2 regions of the Cytobacillus sp. OWB-43 genome follow, and region 2 is predicted to be linked to the other one. Evidence: riboswitches for the same ligand, from Rfam matches in the RefSeq annotation. Region 2 holds a riboswitch; the other holds the start of a gene.
The links. A riboswitch is a leader RNA that binds a small molecule or an ion and turns the genes downstream of it on or off. The one in region 2 is predicted to bind FMN.

Region 1: linked by a shared signal. The riboswitch ahead of ribE (riboflavin synthase) and the one ahead of U9M49_RS07465 (ECF transporter S component) in region 2 are both predicted to bind FMN.

What each region holds. Positions count from the first base shown of each region.
Region 1 covers NZ_JAYEFF010000001.1:1,302,736-1,311,564, reverse strand. The annotation lists gene rbsK (ribokinase) at 1-209, shown strand, start outside; gene rbsD (D-ribose pyranase) at 184-573, shown strand; gene U9M49_RS06330 (sugar ABC transporter ATP-binding protein) at 573-2,078, shown strand; gene U9M49_RS06325 (ABC transporter permease subunit) at 2,065-3,009, shown strand; gene rbsB (ribose ABC transporter substrate-binding protein RbsB) at 3,049-3,981, shown strand; gene U9M49_RS06315 (hypothetical protein) at 4,124-4,684, shown strand; gene U9M49_RS06310 (hypothetical protein) at 4,792-4,989, shown strand; gene U9M49_RS06305 (hypothetical protein) at 5,079-5,543, shown strand; gene U9M49_RS06300 (hypothetical protein) at 5,657-6,079, opposite strand; FMN riboswitch at 6,514-6,656, shown strand; gene ribE (riboflavin synthase) at 6,917-7,558, shown strand; partial or broken gene ribB (3,4-dihydroxy-2-butanone-4-phosphate synthase) at 7,569-8,159, shown strand; gene ribE (6,7-dimethyl-8-ribityllumazine synthase) at 8,206-8,673, shown strand; gene dapF (diaminopimelate epimerase) at 8,802-8,829, shown strand, end outside.
Region 2 covers NZ_JAYEFF010000001.1:1,530,156-1,538,984, forward strand. The annotation lists gene U9M49_RS07445 (CPBP family intramembrane glutamic endopeptidase) at 1-487, opposite strand, end outside; gene U9M49_RS07450 (ATP-dependent DNA helicase RecQ) at 477-1,979, opposite strand; gene U9M49_RS07455 (helix-turn-helix domain-containing protein) at 1,979-3,034, opposite strand; gene U9M49_RS07460 (ferredoxin) at 3,347-3,595, shown strand; gene U9M49_RS07465 (ECF transporter S component) at 3,898-4,482, opposite strand; FMN riboswitch at 4,641-4,806, opposite strand; gene serA (phosphoglycerate dehydrogenase) at 5,069-6,643, shown strand; gene U9M49_RS07475 (histidinol-phosphatase) at 6,794-7,606, opposite strand; gene U9M49_RS07480 (peptidoglycan DD-metalloendopeptidase family protein) at 7,812-8,459, opposite strand; gene U9M49_RS07485 (hypothetical protein) at 8,757-8,829, opposite strand, start outside.

The sequences.
Region 1 (8,829 bases), 230 kb from region 2:
TTGATACGACTGGAGCAGGAGATACTTTTAATGGCGCTTTAGCGGTTGCCCTTGATGATGGCTTAACAATAGAACAGGCAATTACGTTCGCAATAAAGGCTGCAGGTTTATCTGTAACGAAAATGGGTGCACAAGTAGGAATGCCGACAAAAGCTGAAATTGAAAAAATGGAAGTGAATCATCATGAAGAAACAAGGAATGCTGAATAGTGATATAACAAAAGTCATCAGTGATATGGGACATACAGATACAATTGTTATTGCTGATTGTGGACTACCTATCCCAGATGGTGTAAAAAAAATTGACCTAGCTCTAAAGCTAGGGACACCTTCCTTTTTAGACGTCTTAAATGAGCTTGAAAAAGAATTAATGATAGAGAGTGTCACATTAGCAACTGAAATTAAAACAGATAATGAACCGTTATTTTTAGCAATTAAAGACAAGTTCTCTGATTGTAGCTATGTCTCGCATGAAACATTTAAGAAAAAAACGGAAAAAGCAAAGGCGATTATACGAACTGGAGAAGCTTCCCCTTACGCTAACATCATATTAACGTCAGGAGTGATATTTTAATGAAGCAATCATCAATAATAGAAATGAAGAATATTCATAAATCCTTCTATTCGGTGGAAGTACTCAAAGGCGTTGATTTTGACTTGAGAGCTGGGGAAATCCATGCGCTTATGGGTGAGAATGGGGCAGGGAAATCGACCTTAATTAAAATCCTTACAGGCATTCATGAAAGCAATCAAGGTGAGATTTATTATAAAGGGAATAAGGCCGTATTTTCTTCACCGAAAGATGCAGAAAAAAATGGTATTGCTGTCATTCATCAAGAGTTAAATATTATTCCTTATTTAACAGTGGCTGAAAATATGTTCTTAGGTAAAGAATTAAGTACTTTCGGTTTATTAAAGACGAGAGAGATGAATGTAAAAGCAGAAAAGCATTTAAAGCGCTTAGGCATTGAAATGGATGTAAAACAGCCTGCTGGAGAACTTTCCGTTGGACAACAACAAATGATTGAAATTGCAAGAGCAATCGCTGCCAATTCTGAAGTTCTTATCATGGATGAACCAACAGCCGCTTTAACAGATAGAGAGATTGATACATTATTTTCCGTTATTGATCAATTGCGAAAAGAGAATGTGGCAATCATTTATATATCTCATCGCATGGAAGAGATTTTTAAAATGTGTGACCGTATTACGGTTTTACGAGATGGTCAATCAATAGGAACGAAATATACCACAGACACCTCATTCGATGAAATCGTGAAAATGATGGTTGGTAGAGAAATTGGTGAGCGTTACCCGGCTCGGACGGCAACAATTGGTGATGTTTTTTTCAAAGTCGAGAACTTAAGTGTGAAAGATCATTTTTCTAATATTTCATTTGATGTTAGAAAAGGTGAGATACTTGGCGTCGCCGGTTTAATGGGAGCTGGAAGAACGGAGATCATGGAAGCGATTTTTGGGTCACGAAAGAAATCGTCTGGGAAGATATTTTTGAATGGTCAAGAACTACACATTCGTGCACCAAAACAAGCAATTGCTGCCGGTATCGGTTTCATTACAGAAGACCGTAAAGATGAAGGTCTTATACTTGGATTAAGTGTAAGGGAGAATTTAGCCGTTCCTAATTTAAAAGCGCTTTCGCAAAGTGCCATTATGTCTACTAAAAAGGAAAAAGCTTTCTCCAAAGAAATGATAGACAAGTTAAAAATTAAAACAGCCGGTCCAGAACAAGAAGTTAAGAATTTAAGTGGTGGGAACCAACAAAAAGTGGTCTTTGGAAAATGGCTTGGAATCGATCCAACACTGTTAATTTTGGACGAACCTACTCGTGGTGTGGATGTAGGAGCAAAAAAAGAGATATATACGATTATGAATGAAGAAACAATGAAGGGCCATTCCATTATTATGGTCTCATCTGAGTTACCAGAGATACTAGGTATGTCAGATCGTATTATGGTGATTCATGAAGGGAAAGTAGCCGCCATTCTGGAAAAAACAGATGCGACTCAAGAAAAAATTATGGAAGCAGCAACAGGAGGGACAAAGCATGAACAAAATTAGTAAAGGCATCGGCTCCATTCAAAAGCTAGGACCGGTTTTAGGCTTACTGCTCATCATTATTATTTTATCGGTTATGAGTCCAAGCTTTACAACAGCTGACAATATACTGAACGTATTAAGACAAGTTTCAATCAATGCTTTAATTGCGTTTGGAATGACATTTGTTATCTTGACAGGGGGAATCGACTTATCTGTCGGTTCGATTTTAGCGCTATCTTCCGCACTTACTGCAGGTATGTTAGCTAGTGGTATGGATCCGGTAATTGCGGTTCTTCTCGGTTTATTAGCAGGTGCTTTAATGGGACTTGTCAACGGCGTAATTATTGCAAAAGGTAAAGTCGCTCCTTTTATTGCAACATTAGCGACAATGACAATTTTCAGAGGGTTAACACTTGTTTATACAGAAGGTCGACCAATAACTGGTCTATCTGATGCTTTTAGCTTTCAAATGATTGGTAAAGGTTATTTTCTCGGGGTACCATTTCCTGTTGTTACGATGCTGTTAGCTTATTTATTTTTATACTTCTTGCTAAAGAAAACAACTTTTGGTCGCGGTGTTTATGCGATTGGTGGGAATGAAGAAGCCGCTAAGCTCTCTGGTTTAAAAGTGGATCGCTTGAAAATGGGTGTTTATGCGATTTCAGGATTATTTGCTGCAGTTGCCGGAATTACGTTAACTTCTCGTCTTGACTCTGCACAGCCAACAGCTGGTACAAGCTACGAATTAGATGCCATTGCGGCAGTTGTTCTTGGTGGGACAAGTCTTTCAGGCGGACGCGGATGGATCTTTGGTACATTAATTGGTGCTTTGATTATTGGTGTACTTAATAATGGTTTGAATTTATTAAATGTATCATCTTTCTACCAACAAGTGGTGAAGGGCGGCGTCATTCTATTAGCTGTACTAATTGATAGAAAGAAAGCTGCTTAACATATATGATTTGCAAACCTATGAAGGAGGAATACTCAAATGAAAAAAATATGGAAGCTTCTTACTTTGGTTTTAGTAGTCGCTTTATTAGGTGCATGTTCATTAAATAATGGGGCTGATGATAATGAAGCAACTGATAATGATGAAAAAGCATCAGGAGAAAAAACAATTGGTCTATCGATTTCTACATTAAATAATCCTTTCTTTGTTACACTACGTGATAGTGCAGAGGCGAAGGCAAAAGAGCTTGGTTATGCGATTAAAACAGTAGATGCACAAGATGACCCAGCAACACAAGTAAGTGATATTGAGGATTTAATTCAACAAGGTGTTGACTTATTAATTATTAATCCAGCTGATTCAGCAGCGGTTGCTTCTGCCATTACATCAGCTAATAATGCAGATATCCCGGTTATTACTGTTGATAGAAGTGCAGAAGGTGGCGAAGTTGTCGCTCACGTAGCTTCTGATAATGCAGAAGGGGGTAAAATGGCAGGAGAATTTATCATTGAACAACTTGATGGCGAAGGAAAAGTAGTTGAACTTGAAGGGATCCCTGGTTCATCGGCAGCACGCGAAAGAGGTGCGGGTTTCAATGAAGCCATTGAAGCATCTGACAATGTGGAAGTAGCAACAAAACAATCTGCGAATTTTGATCGTGCAGAAGGCTTAACAGTAATGGAAAACATCATCCAAAGCAATAAAGATGTCCAAGCTGTATTTGCTCATAATGATGAAATGGCACTTGGTGCTTATCAAGCATTAACGGCTGCTGGATTGAAAGATGTCATTGTTGTCGGGTTCGACGCAACAGATGATGCCATTGCTGCAGTTGAAGGTGGCGATATGGCAGCAACAGTCGCTCAAAAACCAGACAGAATGGGCGAGCAAGCTGTAGAAATAGCCAAAAAAGTACTCGATGGTGAAACGGTGGAAGAATTTATCCCTGTTGAGTTAGAGTTAATTAAATAAGGAAATGATTGAATGAAGCACGTGTAGATTCTGCTTAAAGGTGGAATGAGCACGTGCTTTTTTATTTTCTAAGTGAACGCAGGTTAAGGAAAGAAGTGTGAAAGAAATATATAAGCGGTTAGTATGAAATGAGTGTATAATTATGGTAATCATTATATTTTGTGAAGAAGCGAGTGGTAGAATGATCCCTGCAAATACTTTCGGTGTTGATATGACGAACGCCGCAACGCCTTATTTTCAAGTAGTGAAAGACAATCGAATTCGGTTCGGTTTAGAGACATTCAGGCAACATCCAGGTTTAGCGAAAAGCTTATTTCATCATCTATTTCCTATAGAGGAAAAGTTAGATATGACGTTTATTTCTGGTTATCAAGATATTAATAGCACAAGGGTAAGGAGAGAAAAGTTAAATTTACGGCGGTTTTTTAAAATAAATAATTGGTCTAATGAAGTAGTTTGGCAAGAAGAGATGAGCAGTTATTTTGTCTTTTCAACAGTAAAGAACGTCAAATCATCTGCGTTTTTTCGCTATAGCCTTAAAATGATTGATGGTCACACGTCACTCTATATTTGTTTTGTGCATCGTGCTTTTTTATTTTATATTAGTTCTGATGTACTGGATATTGTTGCAAATGCGCATACGATAAGGAGATTAAAAGATCTATTCCCTGAAATGTATGATACTTTCTACGAAGATGAGTAATCTTCTGTAAGACGGATTAGCAAATAGTGTTACCGTCATTAAGAAATTACCGAAAAAACGGTTCTATGTAATTCGATGTCCAACAATTAAAGGATAGGAGAAAAATGATGAACATAAACAGGAAAGATTTACTTAATGCTGCTTGGATTATTGGAATTTGCTTTATATTGGGATCCTGTACTATTGCTGGAGCGATTGAGAGTCTACTAGATAATAGTTTAGGGAATGATGGTCATTATGAACAACAAAGATTCAATGACAATTTTGAAAGGTATATTGAAATACTCGAAAACAAAGGGGAATAAACTGTCAAAAAGAAGATGGTTGACTGAAATATCGCCGGTGGATTGTGTGCTTTCCACAGGTAATAGAAAAAAGTAAACGGGGTGATCAGATGTCTAGCGGTCCAAATAGAATAAATACTTTGTTTGCCGAAAAAGCAGAATACTGGGATTTAGATGATTTACAGATTGATTATTTAAATGAATCCATTACATTAAAATTACTTAGTTGTCATAAACAACAAATTAAGAGAACCTACATCTTCATAAAGGAAGTGATGTCGTTCTTTGTTTATCAAGAGCCTAATGTAGGAACGATACGCTTAAATGACCGTAGTTTTACTGATGCGAATTTATTAAGCGAAATTAGTTATCACAAGAATGGTTTTGGTCATATAAAAATTGAAAGTTTAGAATCAGATTTGAAAGAAATCGAAAAATTACATGCTAAAACTAATTTTTACTTTCAAGTAAATAATAAAGACTCATTTTTTATTGAAGCCAATAGTGTGCAAATCAATGATGAACGGTTTGTAAACCTTTTTGCAGATAGTAGAACACTGAAATATTGTGAATGAAGCAAACTTTATGGAGTGTGATGAATTTATTATAGAAAGAATTGGAGCTATTTTTAGATAAAAATACTGTCAGCAATATTAATAGCGCTATTTGCTTTATGCAAATGATAATATTAAAACGGTAAGATGAAAAAGCGTTTCTTTCTTTCTAGTTTTATTTCCTCATCAAATTCCTTGTTTTCGTATGTCCATTTAATTTGTAAAGAGTAATTAGCATATAACGGGGCGTCTCCAATACTGACAAATTCAATAACATCTCCCTGAGGAAAATCACTTGGCTTATCGTATAAAGTGACCATTTCCTCTCCAGATTTAAATACCAAAAAATTCAGAGTAGGGAGATTGGTCCCTCCTAACCAAGTTGCCTCTCCTTTCCAAATCCCTTTAGGGTTAGGAGAATGATGAGGGCTATATTCCGCTCTCCAATTTCCATCGGAGCTCTTTCCTTTTAGTACAATTGGTTGCTTACAAGAATAAATCATCCAAGACACTAAAATTAAAGGAAAGATGAAAATAATAATTAATTTTCTATTCATAGATGGGCTTCCTTTTATAGTTGGATTTTGTAATTTTTATGTTATCTTTATGTCCTGATGAATAGTTATTTACAAAAACACACCTTCTTTTCTATGTAATTTAATAGAAATAATGTATTTAACTGTATTTAACTGTATTTTATATCATACATAGATGAATTGACAACTTTAAGGAGTAAAGAAAAAATTGAGGTAGGGTTTTGAAATATAATATTAGATATATAACTATTATCCTTTTTCTGTCTCAAATGTTAGGGTGATGGTTTATTTTAGTTTTCTTTATGTATAATCTCCTATTTAACACTCTTTCTATTGATTAATTACTTATTTACATTTATCCTATATTTAGATACTGTAATAAGAGCAGGGGAATCTTTATTTATTTTAAAAGTATTAGATACTGTCTGTTCTCTATAGTATCAACAATTTAATAGAATATCCTTCGGGGCAGGGTGAAATTCCCAACCGGCGGTGATGAGGGTGACCTCTTAGTCCGTGACCCGGGCTCAGGAATGAGAACGGTGGATTTGGTGCAATTCCAAAGCCGACAGTATAGTCTGGATGGGAGAAGGATGCGTGTGTGTAAAAACGTTCAAAAACAGTTGATTTTGACGTTTATTTGGCCATGATTACTTTTCCCGTATACGTATTCGTATACGGGTTTATTTATTCATGAGTATTTTAAAAAGGGTGGTGATGATATGGGATAACGATAAGTGTGAGTCCAACTCTTTTTGTAATTTTCAACAAACTCTCCCGATACCGCGTATTTGCCCCGAGCGGAAAATTTCAACTTTTACTTAAACGAATAAATCTTATGCAGAGAGGTTGATCATTCTGTTTACAGGTATTATCGAAGAAATCGGTACTGTACAAAGAACGATTCATCGTGGATCTACTATTCAATTAGTGTTCAATGCTACAAAGATTATGGATGATATCCATATCGGTGATAGCATCGCTGTGAACGGTGTTTGTTTAACAGTGACCGAATTCCAACAAAGAAGTTTTACAGCAGATGTGATGCCAGAAACTTTTCATGCGACATCGCTTTCCTCTTTAAAAGTAGGAAGCAATGTGAATTTAGAAAGAGCGATGTTAGCAGGAGGAAGATTTGGCGGCCATTATGTAAGTGGTCATGTGGATGAAACGAGAAAAATTTTAAAAAAACAAAGACAAGAAAATGCGATTTATCTTTCAATTTCACTATCAGAGAAGTATCAGCATCTAATTCTACCTAAAGGATCTGTTGCTATTGATGGCACTTCATTAACAGTGATGGAGGTAGGGGATGGTTATTTTACGATTGCGTTAATTCCTCATACAGCTGAAGAAACGGTGATTAGTGAAAAAAAGCCAAATGATACTGTCAATATCGAATATGATTTATTTGCTAAATATGTATTTGCCTTTTCAGACACATCGAAACGTGAAAGAAATTTCGAACAGTTATTAGAGAATAATGGATTCTTAAGTTAGGAGGGAATATATGAGTCACTCAATTGAAGAAGCGATTGCTGACTTGAAAATGGGAAAAGTGATTATCGTTTGTGATGATGAGAATCGTGAGAATGAGGGTGATTTTATCGCTGTTGCCGAGTATGCTTCAGCTGAAACAATCAATTTTATGGCGACAGTGGGAAGAGGGCTTATTTGCGTGCCGATTGAGCAGTCAATCGCCAAAAAATTAGACTTGCATCCGATGGTAACTAATAATACAGACAGCCATCAAACTGCTTTTACTGTAAGTATTGATTATAAAGAGACAACGACTGGTATAAGTGCATTTGAACGGTTTTTAACCGTAGAAAAAATGTTAGACGACAAAACACAAGCATCAGACTTCAATCGTCCAGGTCATATTTTCCCCCTTATAGCGAAGGATGGTGGCGTCCTTGAGCGTTCAGGCCATACGGAAGCGGCAGTAGATTTAGCAAAATTGGCTGAGGCAAGTCCGGTCGGGATTATATGCGAGATTATGAAAGAAAATGGTGAAATGGCTAGAGTAGCAGAGTTAGAGAAAGTAGCAGAAAAATATGATTTGAAGATGATTACGATTGAACAATTAATATCTTATAAGCAATCACAATTATTATTAAACTAATCTAATTTAGGAGTGAAGTAGAATGAATACAATACTAGAAGGACATTTAATTGGAACGGGAATAAAGGTAGCTGTTGTTGTATCACGTTTCAATGAGTTTATTACAAAAAAATTATTAGATGGTGCATTAGATAGCTTCAAGCGTCACGATGTGGCTGAAGAGGATATTACGGTAGCTTGGGTACCAGGAGCGTTTGAAATTCCTCTAGCTGCGAAAAAACTTGCGGAAAGTGGCGAATACGATGCGGTTGTTGCCCTTGGAACAGTTATTAGAGGGGCAACACCACATTTTGATTATGTGAATGCAGAGGTAGCCAAAGGAGTGGCAGCAACTTCATTACAAACTGGCATTCCAGTAATTTTTGGTGTGTTAACAACTGATTCTATTGAACAAGCGGTTGAGAGAGCGGGTACAAAAGCAGGCAACAAAGGCTGGGATGCAGCTGTTAATGCGATTGAAATGAGTAATTTTAATAAACATTTTCGTTAAAAATAAATTTTCTTTGCTCCCTCTTTCTTTTTCTCGTTATAATAATATTACGTTTATATTCACATGAACAATGGTAAAAACATGTATAGAAGATAAATGAAGAGCCTAAAAGAGAAAGAGGGTTTATGATGAAATTAGAATTAATTAAATGTCACG
Region 2 (8,829 bases):
ATTCATATATCCAACCAATGAAGAAACTCAATAAAACGACATTTAAAAATAAGAACCATTGAAATAAATAACGATAATGGACAAGAGCAAAGATTAAACTAGTCACTATCAACCCAAAGTGAGTTTGCAGCACACCTCTAAATAACACTTCCTCACTAAAGGCAATAATTAACGTAATTACTACGATATGGGCTGGTGATAGTGAGCTGAATATCCTTATATTTACCCCACCATCATTATAATAGGAGGGAGGTAGGACCCGCATCCCTATTATATCAAGCATGACAATGACTAATCCTGATAATATACCAATCGCAATAGATGGTCCATCCCATTGAAATAGCGCAAAAAAAGAATCCCATGAATGAAAGAGAAATAGGCCAATAACCAATGCAATGAAAAGTAATAACACTTGTGTTAAATATAAATGAAATCTTAATTCTTTATCAGATAACAAACGAATGGTTTCTTCATATTTACTCTTCATTTTTGGATGTCTCACTTAATAAAATGTCTTGTAGGATCTCTTCCCAATTTTCATATAAAGGCATTATCCCTAGCTCTTCAGTTTGCAGATCAGGGTAGTTGCTACCATTACAATGATCGCAGCATTCTCCTATATTTAATGTCGGCTCTTCACCAAAATAGTGTAAGATTTTTTCTCGCCTACATGTGGAACTATGAATATATTGATAAACAGTTTGAATGGCTCCTAATTTAAGCTGGAATTGTTTATTCATAATCACCTTTAGTTCATCTAAGGAACTTGCCTCCTTATGATCAAGGATAGCATTACGATGAAAATCCTTTAATATTCGCATAGATGTTTCACTAAGATTAGCAATTACTGTTAAATCCTCTTCGTATTTTTCTAACTCCCACCACCTTAGGGAATCTGTTAAAAAAAAACGTTTTAAATTCTCCATTTGACTATCATTAATTAGTTCTGATTCTACCAACTGCATCGGCAGCTGTTCATCAAAAGGTGCATATAACAGTAAAGCAAGACTAGGCTTGCCATCTCTCCCAGCTCTACCAATTTCCTGTAAATATGATTCCATATTCATTGGCATATGAAAATGAATAACATAACGAATATTTTCTTTATTAATCCCCATGCCAAATGCACTTGTTGCACATATCACATCGAGTTGGTTATGAATGTATTGTTGCTGAATAAGTATTCTTTCTTCATGATTCAATCCGCCATGATAGATGCTCACTCTTTTTATCCCATTCTCTTTTAATGATTGTGCACAAACTTCTGCCGTTTTTTTACTAGAAAAATAAATAATACCTGGACCATGTAAAGCTCTTACCCTCTTAATTAACACATCGATTTTCTCTTGATAGCTTTCAACTTTCTCAACATGTAAAGAGATATTTGGTCGGTCAACTGAATAAAGAATATCAATACTGTTTTGCATGTTTAAAGATTGTTTAATATCCTGTTTCACCTTATCAGTTGCCGTAGCCGTTAACGCCAATATAGGCGGATGTCCTAACTCCTTCATTACAGAGCCAATAGCTAAATAGTCCGGTCTGAAATCATGTCCCCATTGAGAAATACAATGAGCTTCATCGACAACAAGTAATGTAATATGAAGCTCACTCAATCTCTCCATGAATAATTTTGATTGCAGCATTTCAGGTGAAGTAAAAATAAACTTATACTGGTGCAAATTTTTAAGTGCATACATTTTTTTTTGGTAATTTAAAAAAGAATTAAATGCGATAGCCCGTTTTTCCCCAATCAATAGTAATTGGTCTACCTGATCCTGCATTAAGGAAAGAAGTGGAGAAATAATTAAAGTTGTGCCTGGGAGCATAAATGTTGGAAGTTGATAACATAAAGACTTCCCAGAACCAGTTGGGAGCATGGCTAACGTATGCTTACCGGCCACTACCGCTTTTATTGTTTCTTCTTGTCCATCTCTAAAAGACGTATAACCAAATTTTTCTCTCAGTAATTGTTTCATTATACGCTCACCGCACTTTTATGTTTAGCTAGTACAAGCCGTATCTGAAAATAGCTTGCTTCAGGAACTGATTGACGGATATATTTTAGCTGCTTTATTCCGTTCGTTGAAGTTTTTATAATGTTTCTTTGTACTTCTGGTGGAACATATACATCTATATTAAAAGACGAATCAACAATGGCCAATTCCACAATATGATCTTCAATTGTTCCTTGTTTTAATTTTCTTATTTTAATAATATCCTCAATATCGTATCCTTGATTTAAATAGATAGCTGTTTTTCTTGTTGATTGTGTTAGCTGTAACCACTCATTTGTCTCTTTTGTCTCTAATATTTGCTCGAGTAACGGATAAGAGGTGTTATTTTCTTTTACTTCAGTTAATATCATGTGAATCACATTTGTAAAATGTAACTGATAGGTTAACATTGACATTTGCAACTGTTCGGCTGCCTGCTGCTGTGTTAAGCCAATTCGATTACTTCCTGTTAACCTTAGAATGAGAATAAGAGGGTCAATTTTTTTATTCGTTAAAATTTGTTGTAACTCCTTAAACAGTTGTGTTGCCAACTCATGGCGATTGATTCTATTCCTTTGAATAAAGTTCTTTAACCAATCAAGATCAGGTTTATTATTTTGAATAGGGAGATACCTTCCGTTATATGCGACTAGGTTAGAAATTACTTGAACCATAAGAGAAAGGCGCTCCCAAAAAAGTTTGTCCATCCGGTTATATGACCAGCCATTGAGATAGCTAGGTATGATTGGTTCAGCAAACTCTTGGAGATACATATCCCCTTTTTCCGTCATTCGATAAGACCCCTCACCAAGACAAGTGACATATTTCTCCTCTAAAAGATGATCTAATATTTGATTAAATTCCTCTCTTGCCAAATGGGGTAACACATGAAAGTATTGCTTCAAGTGAAATAAATGAGCATCTTGTATTGTTTGAGATGACTTTTTGCCATTAAGCAAATGTAAAATGGCATAAGCAGTTCTCTGATTCTCAATTGATTTTAGACAAAATAAGACCAATTTCTGAATAACGCTCACATTTCTCTCCCCTTTATTCATTGACTAATTAGTTTTTAGAATAGCATTTCCGTGGTGAATTTGCAGACTTTTTCGACATTATTTTAATTTTTTTTGTTGAATTTTATTGTATCATGAAACCGTTATATACGTGATAATATCAGTCAATTTTTCATCATGAACAAGATGAAAAGTCCCACCATAGACTATTCTAGATGGTAGATTTTTATTGAAATGTTTACAAGACAGATTTACAATAGAACATGTGGTAAGTGTTTCGGCAGATATTTTCGTGCTTTAACATGAAAAAGATTTTAAATAGGAGGTTATTCCATGGCGAAGTATACAATTGTTGACAAAGAAACATGTATTGCTTGTGGCGCATGTGGTGCGGCAGCTCCAGACATTTATGATTACGATGATGAGGGCATCGCATTTGTAACACTAGATGATAATGAAGGAATTGTTGAAATTCCCGATGTTCTTATAGAAGATATGATGGATGCATTTGAAGGCTGTCCAACTGACTCAATAAAAGTCGCAGACGATGCCTTTGATGGTGATCCGTTAAAATACGAATAGAACAAAAAGAAATCTAATTGTAAAAAAAGAAAACGAGTAAATCCTATTTTAGGGATTTGCTCGTTTTTTCTATGAGCTACAGGGAATCACATACTCGTATACTCATTCGAATAAAAATCGTTCCCTTCATCAATTATCCAGTTGGAATTAAAATAGTAGTTATCGAGGATTGCATATGAGTTCATTGGTGCTTTTACGAATGATGTAATATGATGGATAAGAGTGACAATTCTACTTAAGCGGCATAAAATTATATATTAAAAGGCATCTAACTTTTCAAAGTTAGATGCCTCCTTTATAAATTAAGCAATCGTATTTAGCGATCTTTGTTTATTAATCCAATTACTCATCTTAGCAAATACAAGCATAAATACCGATGCCATTAAAATTCCTTTAATAAAGTTAAAAGGTAGAATAAACATGACTGCAGTTGAACGCATTTCTGGTCCTGACATAGCGGGCATATTTAAAAACATTGTATAGGCAGGTAAAAAGACGAAATAATTAAGCAAACTCATGGATACAGCCATTACACTTGTGCCAATGATTAATCCTATTGTCATACCTTTTTTGGATTTCATCTTTGTATAAACATAATAGGTTGGCAAAATAAATAATAAACCTGCTACAAAGTTAGCAATATGACCAACAGGTACACCAGTAGCACTTCCCGTCATAAAATAATCCAACACATTTTTAAACAATTCGACCAGTATTCCCGCAATCGGACCAAATATTAACGCAGCCACTAAAGCAGGGATATCACTAAAGTCAATCATCAAAAAGTTCGGAAACGGTGGTAATGGAAAGTTTAACAACATAAGAATATACGCGATACTACTCAACATACCGATTGCAACAAAAGCTTTGACATTTAACTTCTTCAATTTTCCTCTCTCCTTTTAGGCTATCTCTCCTATAGAAGAAAGGTTCAGCAAATAAGCGTCTTTGCATAACAAAACCCTCAAGTAAACTTGAGGGAGAATTGAACAAAGACATTCTTAATAAACGTTCTTGTAGTGTATACTTTGAACGTTAGCAGAACCTCCATCTTCTCCCATCCAGACTTTACTGTCGGCTTTGGATTCTCACCAAATCCTGCCCAATACAAACGCTTCGTGCTAATTGCACTCCACTTTTAGGCTCGCGGGCTTAAAGTATAAATACTTATCACCGCCGGTCGGGAATTTCACCCTGCCCCGAAGATAGACCATATTTATTTGACAACTTCATTATACTGAAAAATAATTCATTTGTGAAGCCTAAAATAGTAAATATCTCGAATTAAAAACATTCCTTTCATTATGCACATTTGTCTTCAGGAGATAAAATTTTCTTTCCACGAAGATCGTTTTATTTTACTACATTAAAGCGTTTCCATTTTAAACACAAACAATAAATCCAATTGACAGAATAATATTCGTCTTGTAAAATAATCAGATAATTAAGTAACCAACTTAGGAGGATTCATACATGTATCAAATATTAGTGGCTGATGCCATTAGTGAAGAAGGCTTATACCCTTTACTTAACGACACAAATGCTGAAATTATTCAAAAGAAAACCGACGATCCCGAGGTTGATTTATCAACTATTGAGGCTTTGTTAGTACGGAGTGCCACGAAAGTAACGGATGAATTAATGGCGGAGATGCCAAAGTTAAAAATTATTGCAAGAGCAGGTGTGGGTGTCGATAATATTGATGTTCCAGCAGCAACTAAAAGAGGCATTATCGTCATAAATGCACCAGACGGAAACACAATTTCTACGGCAGAGCATACTTTTGCTATGATGGCCTCCCTTATGAGAAATATTCCTCAAGCACATAGCTCAGTTAAGAATTTGGAATGGAAAAGAAATCAGTATGTAGGTACTGAACTATTCGGTAAAAGTCTTGGTATTGTTGGTATGGGAAGAATCGGGAGTGAAATCGCCAAGCGAGCAAAAGTATTTGGTATGAGTGTGTTAGTATTCGATCCCTTTTTAACGAAAGAACGTGCAGCAAAACTCGGTGTAGAATCTAGTACATTAGATGAAATACTGCAAAGATCTGATATTATTACGGTTCATACTCCACTTACACCTGAAACAAGAGGGATTATCAATGAAGAGGCATTGAAAAAAACAAAAAAAGGCGTTCGCTTACTTAACTGTGCCCGTGGTGGTATCATTGATGAGCAAGATTTAGCTAAATATGTGGCTAATGGACATGTTGGAGGAGTTGCATTAGACGTATTTGAAACTGAACCACCTGGTGAACACCCACTTTTGAAATATGAAAATGTCATTGTAACGCCACATTTAGGTGCGTCAACAAAAGAAGCACAATTAAATGTAGCAACACAAGTCGCTCAAGAAGTTCGGACTTACTTTGAAGGAAATCCAGTATCTAATTCAATTAACTTACCAGCTATCTCCAAAGACATTTATGAAAAAATACAACCTTTTTACCAAATCTCTAAACAAATCGGAAATATTTTAACTCAATGTGTTAAAGAAGGGGTACATGAACTCTCTATTACTTACTCTGGTTCAGTGACAGATTTAGAAACTGCATACTTAACAAAAGCAATGCTGTCCGGTTTCTTCAAAGGTAGAATTGACGTTAACGTGAATGAGGTTAATGCATTACTCACTGCAAAAGAGCGTGGTATCACTGTTGGAGAAAAGATTTCCACCGATGCATTTGGCTATGACAACTGCATTTCGGTCACAGCAAAAGGAGAAGAAAATGCATTTACAGTTAGAGGAACATTTATTGATCATTATGGGCCAAGAATTGTCTATTTAAACGGGTTTAATATTGACTTCTTACCAGAAGGTAACCTTCTTTATATTCAACATATGGACAGACCTGGTGTTATTGGCCACGTAGGTCAAGTCCTTGGCGATCACCATATTAATATTGCCACAATGCAAGTAGGTCGTAAACAAGCAGGTGGAGAAGCAATTATGGTGCTAGCTTTTGACAAACCACTAAGTGACAAAGAGCTTTCCTTATTGAACAACTTAGATGAGATTGTTTCTATTAATCCTATTATTTTATAATTCCTTTTTGTAGAGAGTGGCCCTCAGTCGACCACTCTTTTTTATATTTAGGATAAAAGTAAAAGTCATTCACAACACAAACAGATTCCAATTAGAACCTGTTCATTTTATGAATGACTTTTTTAAATTGAGCACTATTCATCATTATTCCTAGCCTAAAGGGTATTTTTTACGTTCACCTTTTGAAAAAGTCATGATGGATGAATATCCAATTTCTTTTGCTAATGCAAGCGATTGATCAAAGTCTGCACCAACATGCTCGGGAAAATGAGCATCAGACGATAGAACGATTGGTATATTCTTCTCAAAACATTTTCGTAATAATCTTGGATCTGGATATAGCTCACCCACAGGTTTTCTTAAACCAGCACTACTAATTTCCACGCATGTTTTTGATTGTGCTAAAGCATCAGTTGCTCTTTCATATTGTTCTAATAGAAACTCTTCATCCTGAGGAACATACTTAAAAATCTTCACTAAGTCAATATGGCCGACAATATCAAATAGATTAGATTGAGCCAAAGTAACTATCTGATCATAATATTTACGATATACATCATAAAGATCGCGTCGTTCCCATTCCTTTTTGTACTCAGCTAAATCTATGCCAAAGTCACCTACCCAATGGACAGAGCCAATCACATAATCAAAATCATATGATTGAATGAATTTCTCCATTTCCTTATGCTTTCCAGGTGTATAATCCATTTCAATGGACATTTTTACATCTATTTCTTTATTCCATGCTTGGTGAAATAATGATACATAATCCTTCATATCATAATATCGTCTTTCATTTACCCATTTATTTTGCAGAATATCTGCCGTTTGGTAAAAGTGATAAGCATGTTCAGAAATACCAAATGAACCAATATTTTTATTATTAGCCGCGTTTGTAAATTGTTCTAAATAGTCTAATGTAAGTGTACCGTTCTCTAAATGATTATGATAATCCGTTAACATTTTGCCTGCCTCCTCAATTGTATGTAACAATTATACGCCTTAAAAGAGGCATGGACAATGAGATTTAACTATTTTTTTAGAATAATCAATACTTAAATGGCGTCAAATTATTTTGATTGAAAAAAGATGCGATTTTTTAAAAAAATACAACCTTTTCATTTATTTTCATATTACATGTACGTACCTTGTATGTATTCCTTTCAATTTAGGGAACCTGTAATATTTGATTAGGATATATGTTTTCTGTCCGCAATCCATTCTTATTTACCAATTCTGCTACCGTCACATTATACCTTTCACTAATCGACCATAACGTATCTCCTGTTTTCACTTCATACGTATCCATATGAGGTCCGTTCATTTTTCCTGAAACAAGTATCGTATCCTCATCGTGATTAAATACTAAAAAAGGATCAAGCGCATTCTCCTTAGAAAAGGTCCATTCTTTTGCGTGAACTTCAAAATGCAAATGAACCCCTGAGGAATCACCGGTATTCCCCATCTCTCCTATTGTATCGCCTGCTGAAATCACTTCACCTTCAAATACTAAACGCTTTTTCAAATGAGCATAAATGGTTTCTGTATCGTTATGATGCTGTATAAACACAACATTACCATATGTATCAGAGTAATATGATCTTGTAACTACTCCACTATCCACTGAGTGAATAGGTGTACCTATCTCTGCAGCAATATCAATCCCTTTATGATGTCCTCCTCTAGTTCCATATGTATCTGTGATGACCCCTTCTACTGGCCATACCCAATTTTTTGTTTTTTCTGGCCAAGAGTCTGCTAAAGCATTTTTTTCACTACTGAATATTAAAAAAAGAAAACATATACTTCCGAACATGAATAAACGGCTTACTTTATACTTCAAAACTTTGCCTCCTATAGCGGTTATATTATATAGACAAATTAATTACTCTATGATTACGACAAATCCTGCCAAAAAACACATCCATTACTATGTACGAGTTTTTTAAAAATATGTATATAAAAATAAATTTTTCTTTTTTTAATGTAGCACCTTATTTTAAAATTATAGTTATGAGTGTTTTACTTTTTTCAATATTACCTTTGTCAAAAACGCAAAAAAGTTGGTAATATTAGACTTTTACAGTCATAATTACCAACTCTTTATTCTTTCTTATGGTAAATCCCTTTTATTAGGTGCTACCGGCACTTGAATTTCTTTTTCTAAATCAAACCGACCAATTTGA